4 regions of the Streptomyces sp. NPDC088246 genome follow, and region 3 is predicted to be linked to each of the others. Evidence: riboswitches for the same ligand, from Rfam matches in the RefSeq annotation. Region 3 holds a riboswitch; each other region holds the start of a gene.
What was found. A riboswitch is a leader RNA that binds a small molecule or an ion and turns the genes downstream of it on or off. The one in region 3 is predicted to bind thiamine pyrophosphate.
Positions count from the first base shown of each region.

Region 1: it holds a riboswitch for thiamine pyrophosphate, as region 3 does, so the genes downstream of both, thiO (glycine oxidase ThiO) here and thiC (phosphomethylpyrimidine synthase ThiC) in region 3, are expected to answer to the same signal.
Region 2: it holds a riboswitch for thiamine pyrophosphate, as region 3 does, so the genes downstream of both, ACIPEK_RS02980 (thiamine ABC transporter substrate binding subunit) here and thiC (phosphomethylpyrimidine synthase ThiC) in region 3, are expected to answer to the same signal.
Region 4: it holds a riboswitch for thiamine pyrophosphate, as region 3 does, so the genes downstream of both, ACIPEK_RS27045 (purine-cytosine permease family protein) here and thiC (phosphomethylpyrimidine synthase ThiC) in region 3, are expected to answer to the same signal.

Region 1 is NZ_JBIURV010000003.1:342,367-344,560, reverse strand. It holds gene thiO (glycine oxidase ThiO) at 1-905, opposite strand, end outside; TPP riboswitch at 903-1,015, opposite strand; gene ACIPEK_RS06725 (hypothetical protein) at 1,067-1,444, shown strand; gene ACIPEK_RS06720 (NAD(P)/FAD-dependent oxidoreductase) at 1,473-2,194, shown strand, end outside.
Region 2 is NZ_JBIURV010000002.1:92,040-94,233, forward strand. It holds gene ACIPEK_RS02980 (thiamine ABC transporter substrate binding subunit) at 29-1,138, opposite strand; TPP riboswitch at 1,213-1,329, opposite strand; gene rlmN (23S rRNA (adenine(2503)-C(2))-methyltransferase RlmN) at 1,371-2,194, opposite strand, start outside.
Region 3 is NZ_JBIURV010000014.1:15,486-17,679, reverse strand. It holds gene thiC (phosphomethylpyrimidine synthase ThiC) at 1-991, opposite strand, end outside; TPP riboswitch at 984-1,117, opposite strand; gene ACIPEK_RS20360 (YibE/F family protein) at 1,188-2,194, shown strand, end outside.
Region 4 is NZ_JBIURV010000021.1:81,614-83,807, reverse strand. It holds gene ACIPEK_RS27045 (purine-cytosine permease family protein) at 1-802, opposite strand, end outside; TPP riboswitch at 794-888, opposite strand; gene ACIPEK_RS27040 (hypothetical protein) at 1,155-1,325, shown strand; gene ACIPEK_RS27035 (hypothetical protein) at 1,588-1,869, opposite strand; gene ACIPEK_RS27030 (alpha/beta hydrolase) at 2,086-2,194, opposite strand, start outside.

The sequences.
Region 1 (2,194 bases), on a different contig from region 3:
TGGGCGTCCCGCAGCAGCTCGTAGACGCCGCCCGCGGTGACGGTGGTGTCCCACCCCATCTCCTCGCTGGTGGCGCCGACGACCAGTTCGCCGTTCTCGCGCGGTACGAGATAGACGTGGCTTCCCCGGACCACGGCCCGGACCGTCCGGGTGAGGAACGGTGCGTACGCGGCGGGCACGGTCAGCCGCAACACCTGCCCCTTCACCGGCCGGACCGGCGGCACGACCTCGTCCGGCAGTCCCGGGAGCCGGCCGCTGAGGCTGCCCGCGGCGAGCACGACCTGGTCGGCGGCGAGCTCCGTACCCCCGGCGAGCACGGCTCCGGCGGCCCGGTCGCGTATCACCGCCAGGCGCTCCACCCATCCGCGGTGGAAGACCACCCCGGCCCGCTCGCAGGCGGTCAGCAGTGCGGCGGCCAGCCGGCGGGGATCGATCTGGTGGTCACTGTCGACCCGCAGACCGCCGCGGACGCCCGGCGCGAGCATCGGCTCCAGGCGGCGGCATTCTCGGCCGGTGAGCCACTCCGACTCCAGGCCCGAACGCTGCTGCAGGGTGTGCAGTTCCCGCAGATGGGTACGGTCGTCGGAGTCCAGTGCGACGGCCAGGGTGCCGCAGGCGCGGAAGCCGGTCTCCTGTCCGCTCGCCGCCTCCAGCTCGGCCGTGAAGGCCGGATAGCGGGCGGCCGAGGCGACATTGAGGCCCAGCAGCATCTGTTCGCCGTAGTGGAGTTCGGTGACGGCGGCCAGCATGCCGGCGGCCACCCGGGCGGCTCCGCCACCCGGTTCGGGATCGACGACCGCGGTGCGCAGTCCGCGTTGCGCGGCCCGCCAGGCGGTCACCAGACCGATGATCCCGCCCCCGATGACAAGGACGTCGGATCCGTTTCCGTTCCGAGAAGAACGCATGGGCGTCCAGCCCCTCCCTTCGCCGGCATGACCCGGATCAGGTTCGTACGGTCGGAGGCCGCCCAGCCTCCCTCTCAGCCCGGTGCGTCCGGGCTCCCGCGAGTGTTTTACGTTGGCCACCCTAAACCCAGCCACCCGGACCCAGTGAGGGAGCAGCCACCGTGGCCCGTTCGCTCGACGGACTCGTCCTGGCACCGGTCGCCGACCAGGCCCCGGGCCAGGTCGGTACCCGTACCCGCTTCACGTACCACGAGAAGGACGGCCGGATCTGGGCCGAGTACGCGGGCGGCGACGTGGTCCGCGGCAATCTCGTAGGCACTCGCGTCGACGACACCCTCGGCTTCCTCCCCCATGGCCTCAAAGGCATGGGAGGTGCCCCCTCCGTCCAGCTGAAGCAGCACGGCACGACATCCTCGGGTCACTGTGTCTCCACCGTCGTCGACCTCGCGGACGGCCGGGTCCGGCTGGACGAGCGGTGGGAGTGGGAGTCGCAGGAGGGCAGCGGTACGAGCACGGTCGAAGAGCTTCCCCCTTCCTGACGATCAGTCAGATGATTAAGGTGTACGGGTGAGCGAGCAGCAGCAGTCAGAGCAGCCGGACCGGCAGGCAGGGCGCCGCGTCGTCATCGTCGGCGCGGGCATGGCCGGCGTGCAGACGGCGGTGGCCCTGAGGGAACAGGGCTTCACCGGCTCCGTCGCCCTGATCGGCGCCGAACCGCACCAGCCCTACGACCGGCCCCCGCTGTCCAAGGCGGTACTGCTCGGCAAGGCCGAGGACTCCGCCTTCGACGTCGACTTCGAGGCGCTGGACATCGATCTGCAGCTGGGTCGCGAAGTCACCGGTGTGCGGCCGGGCGCGCATGAGCTGGACACCCCGTCAGGACCCGTTGCATACGACGTCCTGGTGATCGCGACCGGCGCCGAACCGGTTGTCCTGCCCGGCGCCGAGGGCGTTCCCGGCGTCCATCTGCTGCGCACCCTCGACGACGCGGCACGGCTGCGGCCCGTACTCGACGGGCAGCACGGCGTCGTGGTCGTCGGCGCGGGCTGGATCGGCGCCGAGTTCGCCACCGCGGCCCGCGCCGCGGGCTGCGAGGTCACCGTCGTCGAGGCCGCCGACCGGCCCCTCGCGGGCGCCATGCCCGCCGAGGTCGCCGCCCCGATGACCGCCTGGTACGCCGAGAGCGGCGCCGAACTCCTCACCGGGGCCCGGGTCGCCCGCATCGAACCCGGCCGGGTGATCCTTGCGGACGGCCGCACGATCCCGGCCGGAGCGGTCGTCGTCGGAAT
Region 2 (2,194 bases), on a different contig from region 3:
GCGTCCGTTCCGCGTACGGGAGTCTTCGCTACTTCACTACGAGCGAGGACCACGACTGAACCCACTGCTCACGGTTCTTGGAAATCTCGTCGGGGGCGACGGTCGTCGGCCTGTCCACCGTCGCGCCGAACTTCGTGAAGAGTTCCGGCAGTTCCGCACTCTTGGTGACCGGGTTGACGAACATGTTGAGTGGCATGTCCTCCTGGAACTTCTTGCTGATCAGGAAGTCCAGCAGGGCCTTGCCGCCCGCCTCGTTCTTCGCGCCGTCCAGCAGACCCGCGAACTCGATCTGACGGAAGCAGGTCCCGGTGGCGACCCCGGTCGGGGCCTCGGCCGGCTGCGGCTTCGCGTACAGCACCTCGACGGGCGGGCTGGAGGCGTACGAGACGACGAGCGGCCGGTCGGCCTTGGCCTTCTTGCCGCCCGCGGAGCCGGAGAACTCCTCGTTGTACGCCTGCTCCCAGCCGTCGACGACCTTGACGCCGTTGCTCTTCAGCTTCTTCCAGTAGTCCTGGTAGCCCTTCTCGCCGTAGGTGGCGATGGTGCCGAGGAGGAAGCCGAGGCCGGGCGAGGAGGTCCCGGCGTTCTCCGTGACGAGGAGGTTCTTGTACTCGGGCTTCGCCAGGTCGTCGAAGGACCGAGGCGGCGCAAGCTTCTTGTCGGCGAAGTACTTCTTGTCGTAGTTGATGCAGATGTCGCCGGTGTCGACCGGGGTGACCCGGTGCTCGGCGTCCAGTTGGATGCCGGCCGCCACCTGGTCGAGGCCCTTCGCCTCGTACGGCATGAAGAGACCGCTGTCGAGAGCGCGGGAGAGCAGGGTGTTGTCGACGCCGAAGAACACATCGCCGCGCGGGGAGCCCTTGGTCAGGATCTCCTGGTTGAGCGCAACACCCGCGTCACCGCTCTTCAGCACCTTGACGGTGTAGCCGGTCTCTTCCGTGAACTCCTTGAGCACATCCTTGGAGGCGTTGAAGGAGTCATGGCTGACGAGAGTCACGGTCTTCGAGCCGGAGCTCTTCGTGGAGCCGGAACCGGAGTCCGACTCGCCGGAACTCCCGCATCCGGCAAGTGCCGTGACACCGAGCGCGGCGACGACAGCCGTCGCCGCAAGCTGCTTGGTTCTGCGTGTGGTGCTCATTGTGGATTCCTCCTGGGTTTTGGCCAGGAAGAGACGCGGCCCCACCCCTGGAGAAGCGGGCAGGGCGCAACAGCATGAGTTGATGACCGAACTTCCTACCCGGAATGACCCGGGCGAGGTTCAGAGGGTCTGCGGCCGACCTGTTCTCGGTGCCGCACTCTCAGCGCTGTGGCGCTCCCCTGTCGGAATATGAAGTTGATTTCAGGCCCAGGCTACACGGGCCGTTCCGGCCTCAGCGCTCGGCTGCCGCCAACTGCCCGCAGGCCCCGTCGATCTCCTGACCGCGGGTGTCCCGCACGGTCACCGGCACTCCGTGTGCCGCGATCGCCTCGACGAACGCCTTCTCGTCCTCGGGCCGCGAGGCGGTCCACTTGGAGCCGGGCGTCGGGTTCAGCGGGATCAGATTGACGTGCACACGCTTGCCCTTGAGGAGCCGGCCGAGCCGGTCACCGCGCCACGCCTGGTCGTTGATGTCCCGGATCAGCGCGTACTCGATGGAGATGCGGCGGCCGGACTTCTCCGCGTACTCCCACGCGGCGTCCAGCACCTCGCCCACCTTCCAGCGCGTGTTCACGGGGACGAGCGTGTCGCGCAGCTCGTCGTCCGGTGCGTGCAGGGAGACGGCGAGGCGGCACTTGAAGCCCTCGTCGGCGAAGCGGAGCATCGCGGGCACCAGGCCCACGGTGGAGACGGTGATCCCGCGCTGCGAGAGCCCCAGCCCATCCGGTTCCGGGTCGGTCAGCCGGCGGATCGCGCCGACCACCCGGTTGTAGTTGGCCAGCGGCTCGCCCATGCCCATGAAGACGATGTTGGAGAGCCGCGCCGGACCGCCGGGGACCTCCCCGTCGCGCAGCGCGCGCATGCCGTCCACGATCTGGTGGACGATCTCCGCGGTCGACAGATTGCGGTCGAGACCGGCCTGTCCCGTGGCGCAGAACGGGCAGTTCATCCCGCATCCCGCCTGCGACGAGATGCACATCGTCACCCGCTCCGGGTAACGCATCAGGACGGACTCGACAAGTGTCCCGTCGTGCAGCTTCCACAGCGTCTTACGGG
Region 3 (2,194 bases):
TGATCGAGCCGCCGCGGGAGACGATGCCGGTCTTGCGGCGGGCGGTCAGGGGGACGTACGGCAGGCGCACGCCGGCGTGGACCGTCATGTAGTCGACGCCCTGCTCAGCCTGCTCGATGACGGTGTCCTTGTAGATCTCCCAGGTCAGCTCCTCGGCCCGCCCATCGACCTTTTCGAGGGCCTGGTAGAGGGGAACGGTGCCGATCGGCACGGGGGAGTTGCGCAGAACCCACTCACGGGTGGTGTGAATGTTGCGGCCGGTGGAAAGGTCCATGACCGTGTCGGCGCCCCAGCGCGTCGCCCATGTCATCTTCTCCACCTCCTCCTCGATGGAGGACGTCACCGCGGAGTTGCCGATGTTGGCATTGACCTTCACCAGGAACCGCTTGCCGATGATCATCGGCTCGATCTCGGGGTGGTTGACGTTGGCCGGCAGCACGGCCCGGCCTGCGGCGATCTCCTCGCGCACCACCTCGGGTTCGATGTTCTCCCGGATTGCCACGTACTCCATCTCCGGGGTGATCTCGCCCCGGCGGGCGTACGCGAGCTGGGTCACCAGCTGCCCGTCCCGGCTTCGTCGGGGCAGGCGCGGGCGGCCGGGGAAGACCGCGTCGAGGTTGCGCAGCCCTTCCCCAAGCTCTCCGCTTCGCTCGAGCAGGGGAGACCCCATTCGCGGCGAGGTGTGCTTGAGCCCGTCGTCCTCGGGGCGGGCGGGGCGGCCCGGGTACTCCTCGGTGTCGCCGCGCGCGATGATCCAGCTCTCGCGCAACGGTGCGAGCCCGCGACGGACATCGGTCTCGGTGGTGGGATCGGTGTACGGGCCCGACGTGTCGTACAGCGCCACGTCCTTGCCGTTGGTGAGGTGCACCTGACGGACCGGCACCCGGAGGTCCGGGCGTGAGCCCTGGACGTATCCCTTGTGCCAGCCGATGGACTTCCCGGCCTCGTCGCTCTGGTTCGAGGCAGGCGTGCGTGCGTCCGATGTGGTCATGAGACCTACTCCCTACGCCGGCATTACCCGGTAACAGGTTCGGCGGTCGGCGCAGCCTCTCCCGTACGGATGTACGGATATCAGCGCCCTCTCAGCCCGGTGCTCCGAGCTCCCGCGTGTGCAAAGGTTCCTCCACGCTAGCGCCCTGCCCGGCGTAATGAACAGAGGGCCCTTCTCTTCTTGCGATGATCGGCCGGTGACGTCCCCCCATACCGGCCCCGAACGGCAGGGCCATCAGCACGGCCACTCCCACAGCCATGGCCCTGCCGAGCCCGTATCCAAACATCTGCGCAAGGTCATCGCGGCCGTGCTGATCCCGTTCGCCACCGCGGTCGTCGTCGGCCTGGCGGTGCTCTGGCCGGGCGGCGCGCCCCCGCACGAGCGGACCGGTGTCGGCTTCGACCGGCAGACCCAGCAGGGAAAGGTGGTGAATATCGACAAAGTGGACTGCAAGGACGTGAATGCTGCCCAGGCACCCATCAGCGGCGAAACCACCCCGCCGCCGGGTAGCGGTCCCGGGCTGTGCGAGCAGGCCACCGTCGAGGTGACGACCGGTCACGACAAGGGCCGGACCTTCGTCGAGATCGTCCAGCCGGACGCACCCCGTCAGTTGCGCGAAGGGCAGGGCGTGGTCGTGGCGTACGCCCCCGACGCACCCCGTGATCTGCAGTACTCGGTGACGGATGTGAACCGGAAGTTCCCGATGACGCTGCTGGCCGGGATCTTCGCCCTGGTCGTGATCGCGGTGGGCAGGATGCGTGGGGTGATGGCACTGGTCGCACTCGCCGTGTCGTTCGCCGTGCTGACCCTGTTCATTCTCCCGGCCATCCTCCAAGGCTCGAATCCACTGCTCGTCGCGGTGGTCGGGGCCAGTGCGATCATGCTGATCGCGCTCTACATGTGCCACGGCCTGACCGCCCGCACGTCGGTCGCGGTGATCGGCACACTGATCTCACTGCTGCTGATCGGGCTGCTCGGGTCGCTCTTCATCGGCTGGGCAAGCCTGACCGGCAACACCGACGACAGCACCGGCCTCATCCACGGCCTGTACCCGCACATCGACATGAGCGGCCTGCTGCTGGCCGGTGTCATCATCGGCTCGCTCGGGGTGCTCGACGATGTGACGGTCACCCAGACATCGGCGGTCTGGGAGCTGCACCAGGCGAACCCGACGATGGGTGCTCGGGGGCTCTACCGGGCAGG
Region 4 (2,194 bases), on a different contig from region 3:
AGGACACCACAAGGCCGAGCAGCGTGCACCCGAACATGCGTGGGCGCGAGGTGGTGCGGGGCAGGTAGCGGCTGAAGTCGCTGGCGTATGGGGCCCAGGACAGGGTCAGACTCAGCGCGATGGTGCTGGTCAGGACGAACGCACCGACCTGGTCGGCGCCGTGCGCGGTGCCGCTGCCGGCGGGGTGGACACCGTCGAGCAGCCGCCAGGCGATCAGCACGAATGCGGCCGCGAGCACGAAGGTCATGACGATCTGAAGCCGGTGAATGGCCTCGTAGCCCAGCACGCCGAGAACGCCCTGGGCCACCAGCATGACCAGGACACCGAGCCAGAACGGCCAGCCGCACAGCCGCGCGAGCGCGTCCCCGCCGAACAGCCCGATCAGCGCGTCCCAGGCGACCGAGGACAGCCACTGCAGGATGCCGGGCACCGCCACGCCGCGGCCGAAGGCGAGCCGGGCCAGCGGCAGCTGCCCGGCACCGGTCTGGCTCCCCCAGGTGCCCAGGTAGGCGGTGGGCACCGCGCCGAGGACGGTGCCCAGCACGACGGCGGTGAGCGCGGATGCGAAGTCCAGGCCGAGGGCGATGCCGACGGTTCCGGTGAACACGCCGGTCATGGTCAGATTGGGAGCGAACCATACGGTGAACAGGCGTCCGGGACCGCCGTATCGGTTGCTCTCGGGGACCGGTTCTATACCGTGCGCTTCGACACGGAGGTCGCCGGGGGCCGCCGGCATCCGTCCGTCGAAGACGGCCTGTCGGCCGTCGGCGGGCAGACCGCCGGATACATGCGCCAAAGGCATGGAAGACATCCCTCCGCCAGTACGAACTGGTTCAGGTTCGACGGGTGTGATCTCAGCCCTCGGATGGGGCACCCCGTGTCCGGTACGACGGACAGAGTAACCCGATCGCTCCGGCCCTCACATCGCCGGGAGCGGGTACTCCAAAAGGATCTCCGACAGGAACAAGGGGCTGCCCGGCCCGGACGGTCTTGCCGTCGCGGTCGGAGTGGGCGCCCCAACGGGAGGCGAGCCGGGCCACCGGGAACAGTCCGCGGCCGCCCTCGTCGCTGGTGCGCGCAGCGCAGGTGCGGGGCGCTGGGACTGCCGTCGGAGACCTCATGGGCCAACCAGCTGACTGACCATCAGCTCTGGGGTGAGGACGGGGGGTTCCACACCCCCGGTCGGCAAGCTGACGGGTGGTGAGGGTACGGGCGCGGGCGACCTGCGCGGGGTCGACCGGCAGCTCCCGGCGGACGGCTCGTCCTGCTTCCAGAACGCGGGGGCGGGCAAGGAGCAGGGCCGCGTCACCGGATCGGGGACCTGACAGCCGGGTGGTCGCCACGGCACCGCAGAGCCGCTCGAGCGGTCGTACGGGGCCGGCCATGGTGCGGGGCAGTTGGTCGCGCTCGGCGCCCATGTCCCGGTCCGGTGCCTGGAGGAGACCGTCGGTGCACCGCGCGAGGACGGAGCCTTCCCCGAATCGGCGTTCAGCGGTCTCGAAGGGCAGCCCGCCGCGCGGCCTGCCCCAGCGCCTCACCGTCATCGCGGCACGTGACCACCGCGATGCCCTCCCTCCGCGTGCTCGCTCACTTCTGGCTGAGCTTGATGTGCTCGGTCAGGTTGCCGACCTCCCTGCCGAGTTTCTGCACGGGGTCGGCGAACGAGGCCAGGGCGGACTCGATGTCGACCGCTGCGGCCGTGTGATGCTCCATGACGGCTGCGTGATGCTCCATGACGGCTGCGTGCTCCAGCCGTGCCCACACGGCGGCTTCGACCACCAGCGCGTCACGCTGAGGACTGGCAACCGGGTGCTGGGATGCCTGGGTAAGCAGCTCGCGGGCCCTCTGGGCAGGGGTGCTGTCGTTCATGGACCGAATCTTTCCAGCGAAGGCGGGGCGACGTGCGGTTTCGGGAGCGGGACACCCAGACCGAGCCGGTGGTGGAACTGGCACAGCATGCAGACGAGATCGCCGTGACCGGCGACGATCCCACGATCTCCCTTGCCCGGCCGGGGGCTCGTCCCAGACACGGCCGGGCATGGCGCGGCGAGGATGCCCGGGCGGATGATCTCGGCACATGGCCGTTCAGCCGTCGGCCCGCAGGGCGTGGAGCAGCATCGGCAGCGAGGAGTGCAACTCACGCTGCCAGTACGGCCAGCCGTGGGTCCCCGGTCCGTAGAAGTGAGTGGTCACG